2 regions of the Priestia megaterium genome follow, and region 2 is predicted to be linked to the other one. Evidence: riboswitches for the same ligand, from Rfam matches in the RefSeq annotation. Region 2 holds a riboswitch; the other holds the start of a gene.
The links. Region 2 has a riboswitch for cobalamin ahead of CEQ83_RS01560 (HoxN/HupN/NixA family nickel/cobalt transporter). Riboswitches for the same ligand answer to the same signal wherever they lie in the genome.
Positions count from the first base shown of each region.

Region 1 (8,116 bases), 2.3 Mb from region 2:
TGACCGCTTTGCGTCATTAAATCTCCCACTTGAGAAGCTGTGTTTGCGCCTTTTATTTCCTCTACCAGTTCAGCAGAAGCGCCTGACTCAGAAGCTGCTTTTGCTAAAAAATTAAAATCAATAGGTGCACTTTTTGAATGAACCATCATAACGCCTTGCGCGACTTTTGAAAACTTTCCCATCATGCCTACGAGCGACACTTTTTTCATTCCTTGCTTTTTACATTGTTTTAACGTAAATCCAACAAAATCTCCCATTTCGATAAATGCTTCTTCCGGAAGTTCTGGGAACTGTTTCATTCCATATTTTTCGCTTCGTCCCCCTGTCGTAATGACAACGTGCTCACAATTACTCGCTTTAGCAACGCTAATGGCCTGCACGATACTTGCTTTATAAGCAGCTGTTGAGAACGGAACAACAATTCCCCGCGTCCCCAGTATCGAAATGCCTCCTAAAATACCTAGACGCGCATTTAATGTCTTTTTCGCCATTTCTTCTCCTTCAGGAACCGAGATGACAATCTTAACGCCTTTTTGTATGTTGTATTGGGCTAGAAGCTGTTCAGCCGTTTCTTTCAGCATCTTTCTTGGCACAGGGTTAATGGCTGCTTCACCGACAGGAACTGGGAGACCGGGCTTTGTCACACGCCCTACTCCCACTCCTCCATCAATGATAATGTCTGCACCATTACACCACGAAACTTCAGAAATAATCAGCGCTCCGTGCGTGGCATCGGGATCATCTCCAGCATCTTTAATGATGCTGGCTACAGCGCTGCTTGTGCGATACTCGCATTCTTCAAGATGAAACGTAGCAAAGCGACCAACAGGTAAGTAAATCGTTGACTCCTCTTGCACTTCTCCTGAAATTAGCGTAAGCAGAGCTGCTCTCGTAGCTGCCGTTGCACAAGCGCCCGTCGTATAGCCTTCTCTGAGTTTCTTAGGTTCTTTTGGTACTTCCTTCATGCGTTACACCTGATCTGCAAGAATTGAAATTGCATTTAATGCAGCAACCGTTACCGTACTGCCGCCTTTTCGCCCGATGTTTGTAATAAACGGCACGTCAAGTTTGGCAAGTTCTTCTTTCGATTCAGCCGCTGAAACAAACCCTACCGGCAGACCAATAACAAGTCCAGGCTTCGCTTCTCCTTCTTTAATCAAACGAATTAACTCAAGTAACGCTGTCGGTGCGTTCCCAATTGCAAAAATCCCGCCGTCTGCTTCTTTAATTGCTTTTCGCATAGAAATAATTGCACGCGTTGTATTTAAGCGCTTTGCTTCTTCCATTACGTCCGGATCTGAAATATAAACTTTGATTTCACCGCCGTGTTTTTCAATTCGCTGCTTGTTTGTTCCTACTTGCACCATTTGTACATCTGCAACCACTTGCTTGCCGCTGCGAATGGCTTTAATTCCTGCTTGAATCGCATCTGGATGAAACAGCATGCTGCGTCCAAGCTCAAAGTCTGCAGACGCGTGAATTACCCGCTGAACAATTGGGTACTGTTCATCTGTAAACGGATGAGGTCCAAGCTCTTCTGTAATCATTTCAAAACTTTTTCCTTCAATTTGCTGAGGCTGAACAGTTAACGGTTTAAATTCTGTACGAAAATCCATCTCAATCAACTCCTAGTTTGGTTTACTAAAGCATGAACCACTTCTTCAAACGTGGAATACACGGTCCCATACTCAATTTTCGGTCGCCCAATCATAATGATATCTAAGCCTAACTCTTTAGCTGCTTCCACTTTTTCATCCACAGATCCAACTTTTCCGCTTTCTTTTGTGACCATGACCGTCACTCCGTATTGCTTATACAGTGCTTGATCAAACTCTTTTGTAAACGGACCTTGAATAGCAATAATATTTTTTTGCGGCAATCCTAACTGCTGACACTTTTCCATATTATCCAGCCTTGGAAGCATACGAGCAACAAGCCGTACATCTGAAAGAGGAAGGAGCTTTTCTGTAAAAACCTGCAGCGTCTTGCTGCCTGTTGTCAGCATAATAACTCCTTTTTTCTCAGCTGCTACTTCAGCTGCTTCTTCATACGTAGAAACCATCGTCATATTGTCGTAGGTAAAAGCCTGCGAAGCCCGCTCATAGCGTATGTAAGGAATCGATGTTTCAGCAGCCGCACCGATGGCGTTTTTAGATGCTTCTTCGGCAAAGGGGTGACTTGCATCCACAATAGCTTTTACACCATGTTCGTTTATAAAAGTCATCATATCTTCTTGTGTGAGACGTCCAATTTTCACTTTCACTTCTGCTCGCTGTAATTCGATTGCTGCATTGTCGGTTACAACCGTCGCCGTAACGTCGTAACCTTCTTTTTTCACTTGAACAGCTAATGCACGTGCATCGCTAGTTCCCGCTAACAATAAAATCATTTTAACTCGCCGACCTTATCTTCATGGTGGTGATGGTCATGATGGTGATCGTGGTGATGGTGATCGTGGTGATGGTGCCCGTGATCATGATCGTGATGATGATGGTGATCAATATGCTCCATAATGCCGAGGCGATATTGACATGTATCGCAGTTCATTTTCACTTCGCCTTCTAATCCTTCTTCAGCACGTTCTTTTAAAATTGTCTGCAGTTTTGGATGAAAACCGAAATAGCCGGCTAGCTTAAACTCAATGTTTTCATGCTGCATTTTATACTGCTTCACCATTTCTTCCAAACGCTTAATTAGTACTCCTGTAAATAAGAAATACGGGAGAATAACCACTTTTTTAGCGCCCAGTTTTAAACATCGTTCCACTCCTTCATCAATCAATGGAGCGGTCACGCCCATAAAAGAAGTTTCGACGATTTTGTAGTTTGTTTTTTCCCAAAGAAGGCGCGTAATTTTATATAAATCACTGTTTGCATCAGGATCGCTTCCTCCTCGCCCTAAGACAATAACAGCCGTGTCTTCAGCTGGAGTTTCTAAATTTTCTCCTGATTCTTGTAATCTCGTTTTTAAAATTTCAAGGGCTTCTTCATGAACGCCAATGGGACGTCCGTACACGAAGTTTACGTGTGGATATTTTTCCTTAGCTTCATCTATAGCCGCCGGAATATGTATTTTTGAGTGGCCAGCTGGCAAGAGCATAATTGGAACTACAACTACATCTGTCGCTCCTTTTGCCACACATGTATCAATGCCTTGACTTACATTCGGACGTTCAAACTCTAGAAAACACGTTTCTACTAAAATAGATGGGTCCCAATCATGCTTCATAGTCGAGATAAACTCGCGAATTTGATCGTTCCCTTCAGGATCTCTACTTCCATGACCGACAAATAAAACTGATTTCATATAATGCCCTCCCATTTTTAATCTCCACACGGAGCTGGTTCTACTTTTATTTTTGGTGTTATATCTTGATAGTCGAATCCATAAACATTCTTCACACGCTTAAAGAATTTATGAAACCGCTCATTTGGATGACCTTTTTCTTTATATTCATGGACAATGTTCTCCACTATTTCAACAATGTCATCGGGCGCTATGCCTTCCGCCACAATTTGACCTGAATGGGCGTTTCGTCCAACCGTTTTAGCCCCTAAAAATAAGTCAAACGCACCTTTTCTGTAGACAATGCCGATATCTTCTTGAACAGCACCGTAACAGGCCATACCGCATCCATTAATACCAAGCTTCAGCTCTTTTGGCATGTCCATTCCACCGAGACGCTTTTGTAATTGTTCCGTATGCGGGATGGCGTCACTTTTTTCTCCATCACAAAAATCACACGCTTTAATTGTAAACACGTCTCCGACTGGAGATAGTAAAAAGGAAGCTGATTGGAGCTTTTTAATAATCACATCTGGCTGAGCCGTTGGAATTTGCAGTTTGATTTGATGGTCAGGCGTATACTCCATCGTACCTTTTTCACCAACAACTTCTGCTAGTGTTGTCATTTGAACGGGCGTAAACTTCTTATTTGCAAGCCCTGGACTAACTGCCACTTCAAAAATAGACTCAATTGGCTGGTGTACGACCGGTGAAGTAGTTTCACCTAAAATTGCTTGAAGCGCTTCTTCTGCCAGAGCTCGTGAAGCTGCTTTTTCTTCTTTTGTGTTCTGAACATCTTCAATAGCTGAAGCCGTTTGCTTTACAGTCTCCTCTTGATCAAGAGCCCATGGTTCTGCTTCTTTTCGAAGTCGCTGATGCGGTCTTAGCGGCTGCTCTGTTTGGTTGAGGGTATATTTACGCTGATACCCGCGCGGTGTAATCATTAAGTCATCGTAAAAGAACGTAGATGAATTTCCGACAACAACGGTAGTCAGCATGCCTATTTCATGATTTAACATGTCTTTTAAATTGGTCATTACCACTTCTTCACGGTCACGATAAGCGCTTTTCACAAGACCAACAGGCGTATCGGGGGAACGGTATTTTAATAAAATCCTTTGCGCTTCCACAATTTGTCTTGTGCGTCTTCCGCTTTTCGGATTATAAAAAGCTACTACAAAATCTGCTTGTGCAGCTGCTTCGATTCGTTTTTCGATTAACTCCCAAGGCGTAAGGTGGTCACTTAAACTAATCGTACAGGCATCATGCATCACGGGCGCCCCAAGGAGGGATGCGCATGAATTAATAGCCGAAATGCCAGGAATCACTTCCAGCTCTACGCCCGTTTCTTTTTTCCATCCTTTTTCAATCAACACTTCATACACAAGGCCGGCCATTCCGTATACTCCTGCATCTCCGCTTGAAATGACCGCCACGGTTTTTCCCGCTTCAGCTTGCTTTACGGCTTCTTGTGCACGGCTTACTTCTTCGGTCATTCCTGTACTAATAATTTGCTGATTCGTTAATAGTCCTTGAATTAATTCCACATAGGTTTTATAACCAATGATCATATCACTTTCTTGAATGGCTTCTCTTGCTCGCTGTGTAATATGTTCAAAGCTTCCTGGGCCGAATCCAATAACTAACAGTTTACCTTTCATGCTAGCTCCTCCTTTATGCGTTACTTTTTACTTTGTCAATTCCTTCTATGGAGTCACTCTTTTCCGGAGAAACAAAACCGTTTTGATCATATTCATAAATAAGTGATTCCTTTATACTGCAGCCTCCTGCTAAATGTTCTTCAACAATTCGATGAGCTACGTTTTCAGTGACCTGCTTGTACCAATCTCCTGAAGGGTACACGATAGCTACAGGAGCATCTTTGCATCTTCCGTTACAGCGCGTACGGGTTGTGTGAACCGCTTCATCTAGATTCAGTTCAGTCACTTTATTTCGAATAGCTTGAGTGGCTTCTTCTCCACCTTTTCTCATACAGCTGCTTCCATTACAAATCAATACGTGATGTTTTGTTCCATTTAAGTTCCACGTCGTCACACTTATTCGCTCCTTTACTAAAAAAACGCCTCTATCAATGATAGAGGCGCAGAAAAATTCAAACTAAGTTTTTGCACTTCCACCTATATCCCGTAGGGTAAGCTTCGCATTAGAAAAAGGCTGGTTTCCTGACTTCGATTCATCACTTGATTGCGCCTTCCCGAATACAGTGGCATATGCAATCAGCTCCTCTTCACAGTGGCGGGTACCGCGCTGGCTTCACACCAGACTTCCCATTTAACGCAATGTGAACATTGCGCACCTTTTTTGCACGATATGTAGTTTTGTGCTACGAGAAAAACCCGCTTCGCTAATATGCGAGCGGGTAAAACGTCAGAATAAAAGTGTACACGAATGCCACTTTAAGCCAACGTTTCCCTTCCCGCTCCCCGGAGAAATAGAAACTTCACAATAAAGACAGGTCTCCTGACTTGTGTATCATTCTACTTGAGAACCTTCCCGTGATTTTTCCACAGTGGTTATACTCGTTCGTCCACACTTACAGTTGCGGGGGCAGTACTGGTCTTTCACCAGTTTCCCTATTAAGCCTTCTTGGCATCTTTACTGTTGCTGTTTGATATATATGAACCTTTTAAACTATCAGAATAATAGAAGTAACTACCATATCATAGCGTACATTTTTTTTTATTTCAACTCTATTCTTTTCGTAAGATACAAGAAGCTATGAAAAAACAAGAGCATAAAGTCAGCTCTTGTTTTTTCATTATATAGCTACTAATGTTAAATGAGGATCATTATAATACACGACTTCTGAAAGAACTTTACAGCCATTTGTTTTTGCAAAAGCTTCTCTCGCCTGCGTTTCAGTTTCAAATTCAAACATTTTCATTTCTTTTCCAGCATATACCGTCAGTACCCACATGAAAAGATTCGCCTCCGATTATTGTAGTGATCGCTATATCCACATTATGACGAAACCATATCCTTTTGAAAACCCATTCTACAAAACTTGTCACAAGAAACTTTTAAAAATTTAAAAACATTTTAACTTCTGTAAATGAACAAAATGTACAAAAGGTTTAAGCCGTATTATACCTCTTTAAAAAAGGTGCTTTTTTTACCAACTGTTGCTTCACCAGTAAAAAAATATATAGTATTTATTAAAAAAAGAAGCCGGACAGCCGGCTTCTTTTTTAGGAAAGGAAAGTACAGACATCACAGTCCCGTACTGCTCTTTGTTTTGCATAAAAATACACTAATTAAATATTCCTTTCTTAAAGCAGAACCATGTTCGATTGCACATAGTGGTAAAGAAGCTTGTACGTATGGTTTAATGAATCTTGATGCGTTCTCTCAAACGCATGAGAAGAATCAATTCCTGGACCAATTAAGCCGTGTACGATGTCATGCCCGGCACGAATAGCAGCAGAAGCATCTGATCCGTAAAACGGATAAATATCTAATTTGTACTGAATATCATGCTGCTTAGCTAGCTCCACCAAATGCTTTCTCAAACCGTAATGATATGGGCCGCTTGAATCTTTTACACAAATAGACACGGTGTATTCATCAGTAGATTGTCCATCTCCCATGGCACCCATATCAACCGCTAAGTATTCTACCGTTTGAGGCGTAATATTAGAATTTCCTCCGTATCCAATTTCTTCATTATTTGAAATAAGAAAGTGCGTAGTGTATGGCAGTTCGATCTGCTCTTCTTGAATTGTTTTCATGAGCTGAAGCAATAAAGCTACGCTTGCTTTATCATCGAGATGACGAGATTTAATAAAACCGCTTTTTGTTATTTCTACACGAGGATCAAACGAAACAAAGTCGCCGACTTCAATTCCAAGACTGCGAACATCTTCTGCGCTATGTACTTTTTCATCCAATCGAATTTCTATATTATCTTGATTTCGCTCAGCTTTACCTGCATCTTTATACACATGAACAGATGTTTGATGCATAAGGATGGTCCCTGTAAATACTTCTCCTGCTGACGTTTCGATTTCACAATATTCTCCTTCAATGGAATTGTAGCGGAACCCTCCAATCAAGTCGATTTTCAGACGTCCACTCGGTTTGATTTCTTTTACCATAGCACCTAATGTATCGACATGAGCCGTCAGCATGCGGTGATGATCCGTATCTTTACCGGGAATAGTAGCGACTAAGCCTCCTTTTCGATTGCGATACGTTTGAATATTTAGCTCTTTTACATAGTCTTCGACAAATGAAATCACCTTTTCTGTATTTCCAGAAGGACTGGGAATCGAAACAAGCTTTTTAATTAACTGAACAGTTTCCGTCATTATGACACTTCCTTTGTCTCTCATTTCTTTTATTTTACCATATGTTTCAAAAAAGATAACAGGCAGCTCCAAACAAAAAAGCCAGGCAGCTGCCCGGCTTTTTTGTTTTAAGCTATGTTTGATTTCTTTAATTCATTTGTGTAATTTAATGATTTTTGCTTATCAAACTCGCCTTCAGACTTGGACATTACAATTGCAGCTAAAGCATTTCCTACTACGTTAACTGTGGTACGCATCATATCAAGAATGCGGTCAATTCCTGCAATAAATGCCATGCCTTCAAGAGGGAAGCCCATAGATTCAAGCGTAGCAAGTACAACTACAAACGATGCCCCTGGTACACCAGCCATCCCTTTTGAGGTTAACATTAGCACAAGAAGGAGCTGAATTTGATCCATAATGGAAAGGTCAATGCCGTACATTTGAGCAATAAACAGCGATGCCAGCGCCTGATAAATGGTTGAACCATCTAAATTAAACGTGTAGCCTGTTGGAATAACAAA
Region 1 covers NZ_CP023317.1:2,555,063-2,563,178, forward strand. The annotation lists gene CEQ83_RS12850 (cobalt-precorrin-5B (C(1))-methyltransferase) at 1-965, opposite strand, end outside; gene CEQ83_RS12855 (precorrin-8X methylmutase) at 969-1,616, opposite strand; gene cobK (precorrin-6A reductase) at 1,622-2,389, opposite strand; gene CEQ83_RS12865 (sirohydrochlorin chelatase) at 2,386-3,306, opposite strand; gene cobJ (precorrin-3B C(17)-methyltransferase) at 3,324-4,946, opposite strand; gene CEQ83_RS12875 ((2Fe-2S) ferredoxin domain-containing protein) at 4,960-5,340, opposite strand; cobalamin riboswitch at 5,442-5,621, opposite strand; cobalamin riboswitch at 5,740-5,918, opposite strand; gene CEQ83_RS27075 (hypothetical protein) at 6,065-6,223, opposite strand; gene CEQ83_RS12880 (M42 family metallopeptidase) at 6,576-7,613, opposite strand; gene CEQ83_RS12885 (cation:dicarboxylate symporter family transporter) at 7,721-8,116, opposite strand, start outside.
Region 1: another riboswitch for cobalamin. It lies ahead of CEQ83_RS12875 ((2Fe-2S) ferredoxin domain-containing protein); the one in region 2 lies ahead of CEQ83_RS01560 (HoxN/HupN/NixA family nickel/cobalt transporter).

Region 2 (8,116 bases):
TTTTTACAGCCAAGCTTAAAAGCGGATTCGTTGGCGGGTTTGAGTTTGATATTGCCTTAATTGCCATGTCTGCTCACTTATTTGTTGCAGGAAGCCAGTTCCTTGCTCTTGATAAAGTGGTATTTAAAAAGAAAGAAACTGCTTTTTCTCTTCAAGAAGAAAGCAGTAAATAAAAAAGAAAGCTTATACTCTCCCAATATAAGCTTTCAGGTTAGTCCCGCCGTTTGAGGCGGGCTTTTTTTATATTTGAAGCAGCAAATTCGCAAATAAAGAAGAACGCTCGGACAACGTATCAATTTGAATATGTTCATATTCTGCATGTATTCCTTTTCCGCATGCTCCTAATCCATCCAACGTGGGAATGCCAATAGCCGCTGTAAAATTGCCATCACTTCCGCCTCCAACAGCTGCTTCTTCTAATTTCATACCCAGTTTGGCCGCAATTGACTGAGCGCATTCAAATAACTCTTCCGTTTGTTTAGACTTAACCATTGGAGGACGATTCATGCCTCCTGTTACTTCAATCTTAATCCCTTTTAAAATGGGCGTTAAATTCAAAATAATATCCGTCATACGTTTTGCTTCTTCTTCTGTAGAAACACGTAAATCCACGTGCGCTTCTGCATATTCCGGCACTACATTTGTACCGCTGCCTCCGGTAAATGTCCCAACGTTCACCGTTGTACCTTTTTCATAATCGGTTAAGCTCTGCAGAAAAATCACTTGGCGCGCTAGCTCTTCAATAGCATTGATTCCTTCTTTGTGGTGATTACCAGCGTGGGCTGCTCGTCCCCACACCTTTACGGTGAAAATCCCCGCTCCTTTGCGCGACGTTTTTAACGCACCTGAACCCGCCACCGCAGGTTCTGCTACTAGCACTGCTTCACTTCTTTGTGCTTCTTCTTCTATATATTTTTTAGAGGAAATTGATCCAATCTCTTCATCTGAATTGCAAAAAAACACAATTTTTTTATCCAGCGATAAGCCAAGCTCTTGAATCGCTTTAATCGCCCATATAGATTGTATAATGCCGCCTTTCATATCTAAAATTCCCGGACCATAAAGCTTGTTTCCTTCTGTTCTTAGACTCAGCCTTCCCTTTTCCCATACCGTGTCAAAGTGACCGATAATTAAAAGCTGCTTCTCTCCTTCTCCAATCGTAAATTTCAAGTGGTTTCCTACTTCTTTTTCTTCTATGATTTCATACCCTACGCCTAAACGCTTCTGAAACAGCTGCGTTAAATACATTCCACACTGATCCACTAACTCTTTACTGTAGGACGGTGATTCTTTTTTCACAAATCCAACTAAATCTTCGAGCATCTCTTGTTCATGTTCTTTTAAATAACTAAATACGCTTTGTTCTACCATTACCTGACTCAAATCAATTCCTCCTCCAAACAACCCCTGCTGCTTGTGCATTCATTGCTTTTATTTATCGTACGTATGAGTATGTTCTACGTTTCACATAACGACCTTAAATTATCCTTAATTATAATGGTTTTCAGACAATTTTCCATCCTTAAAATACAGATAATACTTTAACTTATTCATAACCGACCGAAAATAGCCATAAACTTCAACAAATTTATACAAAAAAGCTTCAATCTTCAACAGATTAAAGCTTTCATTTTATTAATTGACATTTATTTTGATATTTTTCCCTTTTGACTTCACACTTACAAAAACAAACATAGACACTAAAAAAACAAACAAAATAACGCCAACCATTTCAAAGTTTACTTCGGCCCATGGATTAAAGAAAGTGAATGCTAAGTAGAAGGACACCCCGTATGCGAGGATAACAATAACCCAGCCCATCAAGCGGGAAGCAGATTGCCCAAACTTACTCGATTCATTCACCATTTTATGTACAATCAGTGAATCGATTGTATCTGTCAGCATCATACCAAACATAAATACTAGTCCTAATAAAAGCGGCGTATATTTGCCTGCGTTCCCTACAGCTAGAGACCACACGGCCGTTTGACTGACCGTTTCAGCCGCTAGGGCAAACAGCGCTCCTACAAGAATAATTAAAAAAGGATTCGTTGTTCCTTTTGCGATTTTCGGAATAAACTTCCCTTTTAACCCGCTCACCTGAAACTCTTCTTCTTTGTTTTTAGTTCGAAGCAAATGATATGTGTTTAATGTCCCAATCAGAAAGAGAGAGATGATAGATACCCAAGATGCAAAATGATCGAAATATGCTGGAAACGTAAAATTCTTCATCACTACGCCCAGCACCCCGGCCGTGACGGCCACCATTCCTCCATGACCTAGTGAAAACAGCGTTCCGACCCACGGAGCAAAACGGCTGCCCATTCGCCAATTATATCGGGTCTGGCCATCAATAAAAGCTAAGTGATCTGCATCTAATCCGTGCCTGATTCCTAATAAAAAGACAAGTAAAAAAACTGATAAACCTTCCATTTCCTACACTCCTTTTTTTAAAATAAAACGTAAAAAAGCCTCAATTCTATAGAAATTGAGGATGTGTCGGCATATGAAAATAAACAGTAATTGCTCACTGCGTACCTTGATACACCGCCTCTTTCCTAGAAGAGTCAAGTGTACAGAATAGGTAGGTCTCCTGGCTTGAGATCATCATTTTCTACCGCCTTCCCCGTTTTGAGTGACGATAAGATAGAAAACTCCCTGCTTACAGTGGCTGGACCGCTCGAGATTTGCACTCGATTCCCTGTTACCTCTTACGCTATGTAAGAGCACCTAAACTGTGCGAATGATTCATTTTCTTCCTCATTATACTAGTACTCCTTACAAATGAATAGAGAAAATTCAAATAAAAAAGCCCTGCTGAGCTTTACATGCTTAGCAGGGCTTTTTAAAGCAATTAAACTACTTCTACCGTTACGTCTACGTTGCCGCTGATTGCTTTTGAATACGGGCAGTATGAGTGGGCTAGGTCTACATATTTTTTAGCTGTTTCTAAATCTAAACCTTCGATATGAGCTTCAAGCGCTACAGCAATTTTCACTCCTTGATCAGCTTTATCTGGAAGCAGCTGAACCGTAGCTTTTACTTCACTGCTTTTAATTTCTACGTTATGTTTTTTCAACATAAATTCTAACGCGCTGTTGAAACAAGCACTGTATCCAGCTGCAAATAGCTGCTCTGGGTTTGTTGCTGTTGTTGCTTCTCCACCAAGCGCTGGAGGTGTTGCAACGTCTAAATTAAAGATATTATCTAAAGAATGAACTTCTCCTGTTCTTCCACCTGTGTTAACGACTGTCGTTTCATATAAAGCTTTCATGTATAAATCTCTCCTCTTTTTTAGTAATTTTATTAAAATTTTTTATTTATCGTTTCTGTAATTTAATTGTACACAATTTAATTTTAAAAAACAAGTGTTAAATACATTAAAAATTTTCCAATAAAAAAAGCCGCGTATATGCGACTTTTTCTTAATAATATTGAGACTGTTCGTCATAAGCTGATTTTCGAAAAATAGACAAGTTGGTAATAGCCCTCATCAGTTTCGTATTAAAAATAACATAATGAATAAACAGCGCCAGCACGCAGCCTAAAACGGCTCCTGTTAACACATCGAATGGATAGTGAACGCCAACCCATACCCGTGAAAATGCAATGAGTGCACCCATGACAACCCACATGCGCCCTGAACGTTTGAAATGCAGCCAGATGGTAAAAGTGATAACTAATGCAGATGTAGCATGATCGCTTGGAAATGAAGAATTCGCGGCGTGATCAATAAGCTGATTCACGTGGTGAGAGATAAACGGACGATCTCGATAAGCAAATAAACTAATCACTTTATTGATAATGACTCCTGTGGCACAAGCACATAAAGCTTGAAATGCTACAACACGGCTGCCGTTTTTATTAATAAGTAAAAACAAGCCGAGTAAAACAATAAGTACATACTGGGCATAATCTGCAAAGAATACCATTAGCGAATCTACAAACTTCACATGCGAGGCATACTGATTCACCGCATGGAAAATGGTATAGTCTACTGAATTAATAGCTGATAACATAATCGAAATCCTTTCTTATTTTTAAATGTCATTAGCTATCTTATCAGTTTCTTGGGAAAATGAACATGTTTTTGTCAGAGGCTTCCTAACTGGTATTTATAAATAACGTATTCAGGATGAGTAGTAAGCCAACGGACTTTTGCCCATTAACTTACCTGTGAATGATCCACAATGTTTTTTTGCAAAAAGATTTCTTCTAAAGAAGGTTCTTCTACGTGAACTTGATAAATATCGATGCCGCATTGAATCAATTCGCGAATAATCAGAGGGATATTTCTCTCTTTTTGAAGCATCACTTTTGTGTACGTGTGATGGTATTCCACGTCCGGACTCACCGTACGGAAAAACTGTTGAATATATTCTTTGTGGCTGTTTGGGTAAGGATCATGTTTGATTATCACCGTTTTTTTCGCTTGGTATTGAAAGCGCAGTTCTTCCATTGTCCCTTCTATTAAAATAATCCCATTTTTCATAATCGCTACACGCGTACAAATCTTCTCAACTTCATTTAAATTATGAGACGTCATAAAAATCGTCTTGTCTTGATTTTGAAGTTCTCTTATTAATTCATGAATGTGGAGAGCAGATTCAATATCTACTCCAGAAGTTGGTTCATCTAAAAAGATAAGATCTGGGTCTGTTATAATTGCTTGAGCAATTCCTAACTTCTTTTTCATTCCAAATGAAAACTTTCCAACTTTCTGATGCTCATGTCCTTCTAATCCTACTTTCTTCAGTACATCAATACAGTGTTCTTTCGAAAAACGATGGCCATTTATCTTTAAAAAATAGCACAAATGATTGAGCGCTGTCATCTCATCGTAAAAGTTAGCATAGTCAGGAAGCACGCCTATTTTCTTCTGAAGCTCTAAATCAATATCACTCTGTCCCAGCAGCGTAAATTCTCCTGCTGAAGGAAATGAAACGCCGGTAAGCATATTAATAAATGTAGACTTCCCTGCTCCGTTTCTCCCTAAAAATCCGTAAATTTCTCCTTGTGGTACCTGTAAATTAATACTATTAACAATTGTTTTAGATCCATACTTTTTAGTTAATTTACTTGTTTCAATAGCATACATATTATACTTCTCTCCTTTTAAAACTCCAAAGTGCCGTACATAAACAGAGTGCTGCAAAAATAAGAAGAACCGTTAAATACCCTTTCTCCAACTTTAAATAGTAGTAAGGTGTCACATACTTAAACCATGCAATGTACGCTTTTGATGAAAATATGCTCCATCCACTCAGTACCGGTAGAACAAACGATAAAATAATTGATAAAAACATAGTATGAGTTGGACTTGGTATTAAAGCTGAAAGCATTAAAACAAATGAAATGATACAAACGGTGAATAGCAGGCACTCTAAAAATATATAAAAAGAAAAATGATGCGAAATAAACCCAATCAGTAGAAAAGAAATAGAGATACAAACAAGCCAGAAACAACAAATTCCTAAGAATTTTCCTAGTACAATACGCTCTCTTGATGTTTTGGTAACTAAAAACCTGGCTGTTCTTGTTTTAATTTCTTGATTAATAACATTATGAGAAAGACTTGAAATAAACAAAGGTCCGAATCCGAGAAGCATCACCAAAATCCCTCCGTTGGCTCCATCTCGAATCTGTGCGCTCGTCAGTTGACCTCCAAGTTGACTAACTAGATGGGCTATTCCATAGGAAGCACCGCATACGATTAAAATAACGATAATTGATTTAACACTTTTAAATAAGCTTTGAAACTCTTTCACACTAATGGCCCACATTTCGAAAATCTCCTTTTAAATAAGTTTGACTGCTATCATCCAACAAAAGGATGATTTACTTCCTCCGGTAAAGCTTTTTTCTCTTTGGGCTTTCCGTTCCAAGAAAAATTTGTCCATATACGCAGTAGCTTTTCCAGCGGTCCAGTTTGGAATTTTTGCACGTACACATAACTGACGATCAGCTGAATTCCGTATATACCGATGCAGACAAAAATCCCTGCTATCATGCCGAGCTTTCCGAAATAACCTAATCCATAACCGTAAAAAATCGTCGTGCATATAACCGTTTGCATTAAATAATTACTAAGCGATATCCTGCCTACGCTTTCAAAAGCCTTCATCAAAAATGACCTCTCGCATCTCGCATATACCCAAGCAAAGCCTGCAACATAACCAAGAGATAGGAGACTCCCACCTAACATATGTGTAGAACCAGCCCAATTAGCATCTGGCCATACGTACATAGTTCCTTTTAACAGCAAGCTAAGCGGAATCAACACGGCCGCCCAACGGCCATACTGTTTTTGATTAGCTGAAACGTCGTAAAACCACTTTTTCTTCCCTGCGTACATGCCAAACAAAAATAAAGCACCCATTATAAATGGTGTAAACAAGAAGGCAAAAGCAAATTTATATCCTGCTATATTCATCGGATCAACGTTGTTGCGGTGGTCTTTAATTTGTTCATAAGTTCCACTTCCATACACATGAATCGTATCTTTTACGTATGTGGTAAGCGTTTGTTTATCACTAAGAAGATACATATTATCGTTTAATGAACCGTAACCAGCTGCTCCCGTAAGAACTAGTAAAATCGATGCCCATACCAACAGCGTTTTAGCTTTACGGTTTAAAAAGAAAACTAATAAAAATATCCCCATCATTCCGTAAAACGTAAGAATATCTCCTTCCCATAAAAGTACTCCATGCAGTAGGCCAAACCCTAGAAGCAGAAGAAAGCGGCGAAAGAAATGCCTTTTTACTCCTAACTGCCTTCTTTCTAAGCTTTCTTTCATCTTCACCATTGAATAACCGAATAAAAAAGTAAAGATTGGCATAAAACTTTCTTCTACCGCGACTTTTAAAAAGACATAGGCTGCTGAATCACTTGGTGATAGCGAGAAGAGATGAATCATATCCTTTCCGTAAATGCCATATTGAAAAATCAGCATATTCGCTAGTAAAATACCAAACAAGCTGAATCCTCTCATACTATCAATTACTTTAACCCGCCTAACATCATTACTCATCCTTTTAACTCCTTTACTATGTGTCTGTATATTTAGTATATGAAATGAAGTTTTCAAGAAAATAAACGGGAGATTATCTTTTCTTTAACATTTTCCATTTTTGTTAATCTTTTCGTAATGTTCTTATGCTAAAATCGAATACGTATGAAATGAAACAGAGGTGATTTATATTGGAAGATGCATCTATATTACTAGTTGATGATGAAATTGCTATTGTCAAAATGCTGGAGACAGTATTAAAAAAAGAAGGATTCAACCAAATCTATAAAGCTCACACCGCTCAAGAAGCGCTAGATGTTTTACATAATAAAACGATTGATATTATTTTGTTGGACGTCATGCTTCCCGATAAAAGCGGATTTGATATTTGTCCTAAAATTCGTGAGCTCTCAAACGCATATATCCTGTTCATAACAGCCAAAGTATCTGACTTGGATGTGTTAACGGGTTTCGCCATGGGCGGAGACGACTACGTAACCAAGCCATTTAATCCTTTAGAGATTGCGGCACGAATTAAAGCACGATTGCGCAGAAAACAAGCGCTGACGGAAAGAAGTCCTGTAAAAATGAAATTACAGCCTTCAAATCGCTATGAGTTTGATCGTTTTATCGTAGATGAATCCGCTGGAGAGCTCATTGTAGATGGTCAAACGGTTGCTTGCCCCGCACAAGTATTTTTGCTGCTACTTCATTTTTGTAAAAACATGAACGTGGTTCTTTCTAAATCACAGCTGCTTGAAGCCGTTTGGGGATATAACCAGTTCGTAGACGATAATACGGTAACCGTTCATATTCGAAGAATTAGAGAAAGAATCGAAGATAACCCTAGCAATCCAAAACATTTAGTTACGGTACGAGGGCTTGGATATAAATTAGTGAACGGCAAAGCCCTATGAAATCAATTAAAAGAAGGTTGACCTTTCATTTTTCATTTCAGTTTATTGCGATTATTGCATGTGTTTGCTGCGTTCTTTTTTGCGCTTTAATGTTTCTAGCTTATTACCTTTCAAAGCAAGATATAAAAAGAGACTTACCCTCTGGATCACTTAGCGTATTAACCGGGGATACAACAGTTGAAGGTGG
Region 2 covers NZ_CP023317.1:281,629-289,744, reverse strand. The annotation lists gene CEQ83_RS01570 (DoxX family protein) at 1-173, shown strand, start outside; gene CEQ83_RS01565 (M20 family metallopeptidase) at 241-1,404, opposite strand; gene CEQ83_RS01560 (HoxN/HupN/NixA family nickel/cobalt transporter) at 1,636-2,433, opposite strand; cobalamin riboswitch at 2,567-2,749, opposite strand; gene CEQ83_RS01555 (organic hydroperoxide resistance protein) at 2,855-3,274, opposite strand; gene CEQ83_RS01550 (undecaprenyl-diphosphatase) at 3,426-4,019, opposite strand; gene CEQ83_RS01545 (ABC transporter ATP-binding protein) at 4,166-5,098, opposite strand; gene CEQ83_RS01540 (ABC transporter permease) at 5,100-5,783, opposite strand; gene CEQ83_RS01535 (DUF418 domain-containing protein) at 5,819-7,033, opposite strand; gene CEQ83_RS01530 (response regulator transcription factor) at 7,204-7,929, shown strand; gene CEQ83_RS01525 (sensor histidine kinase) at 7,926-8,116, shown strand, end outside.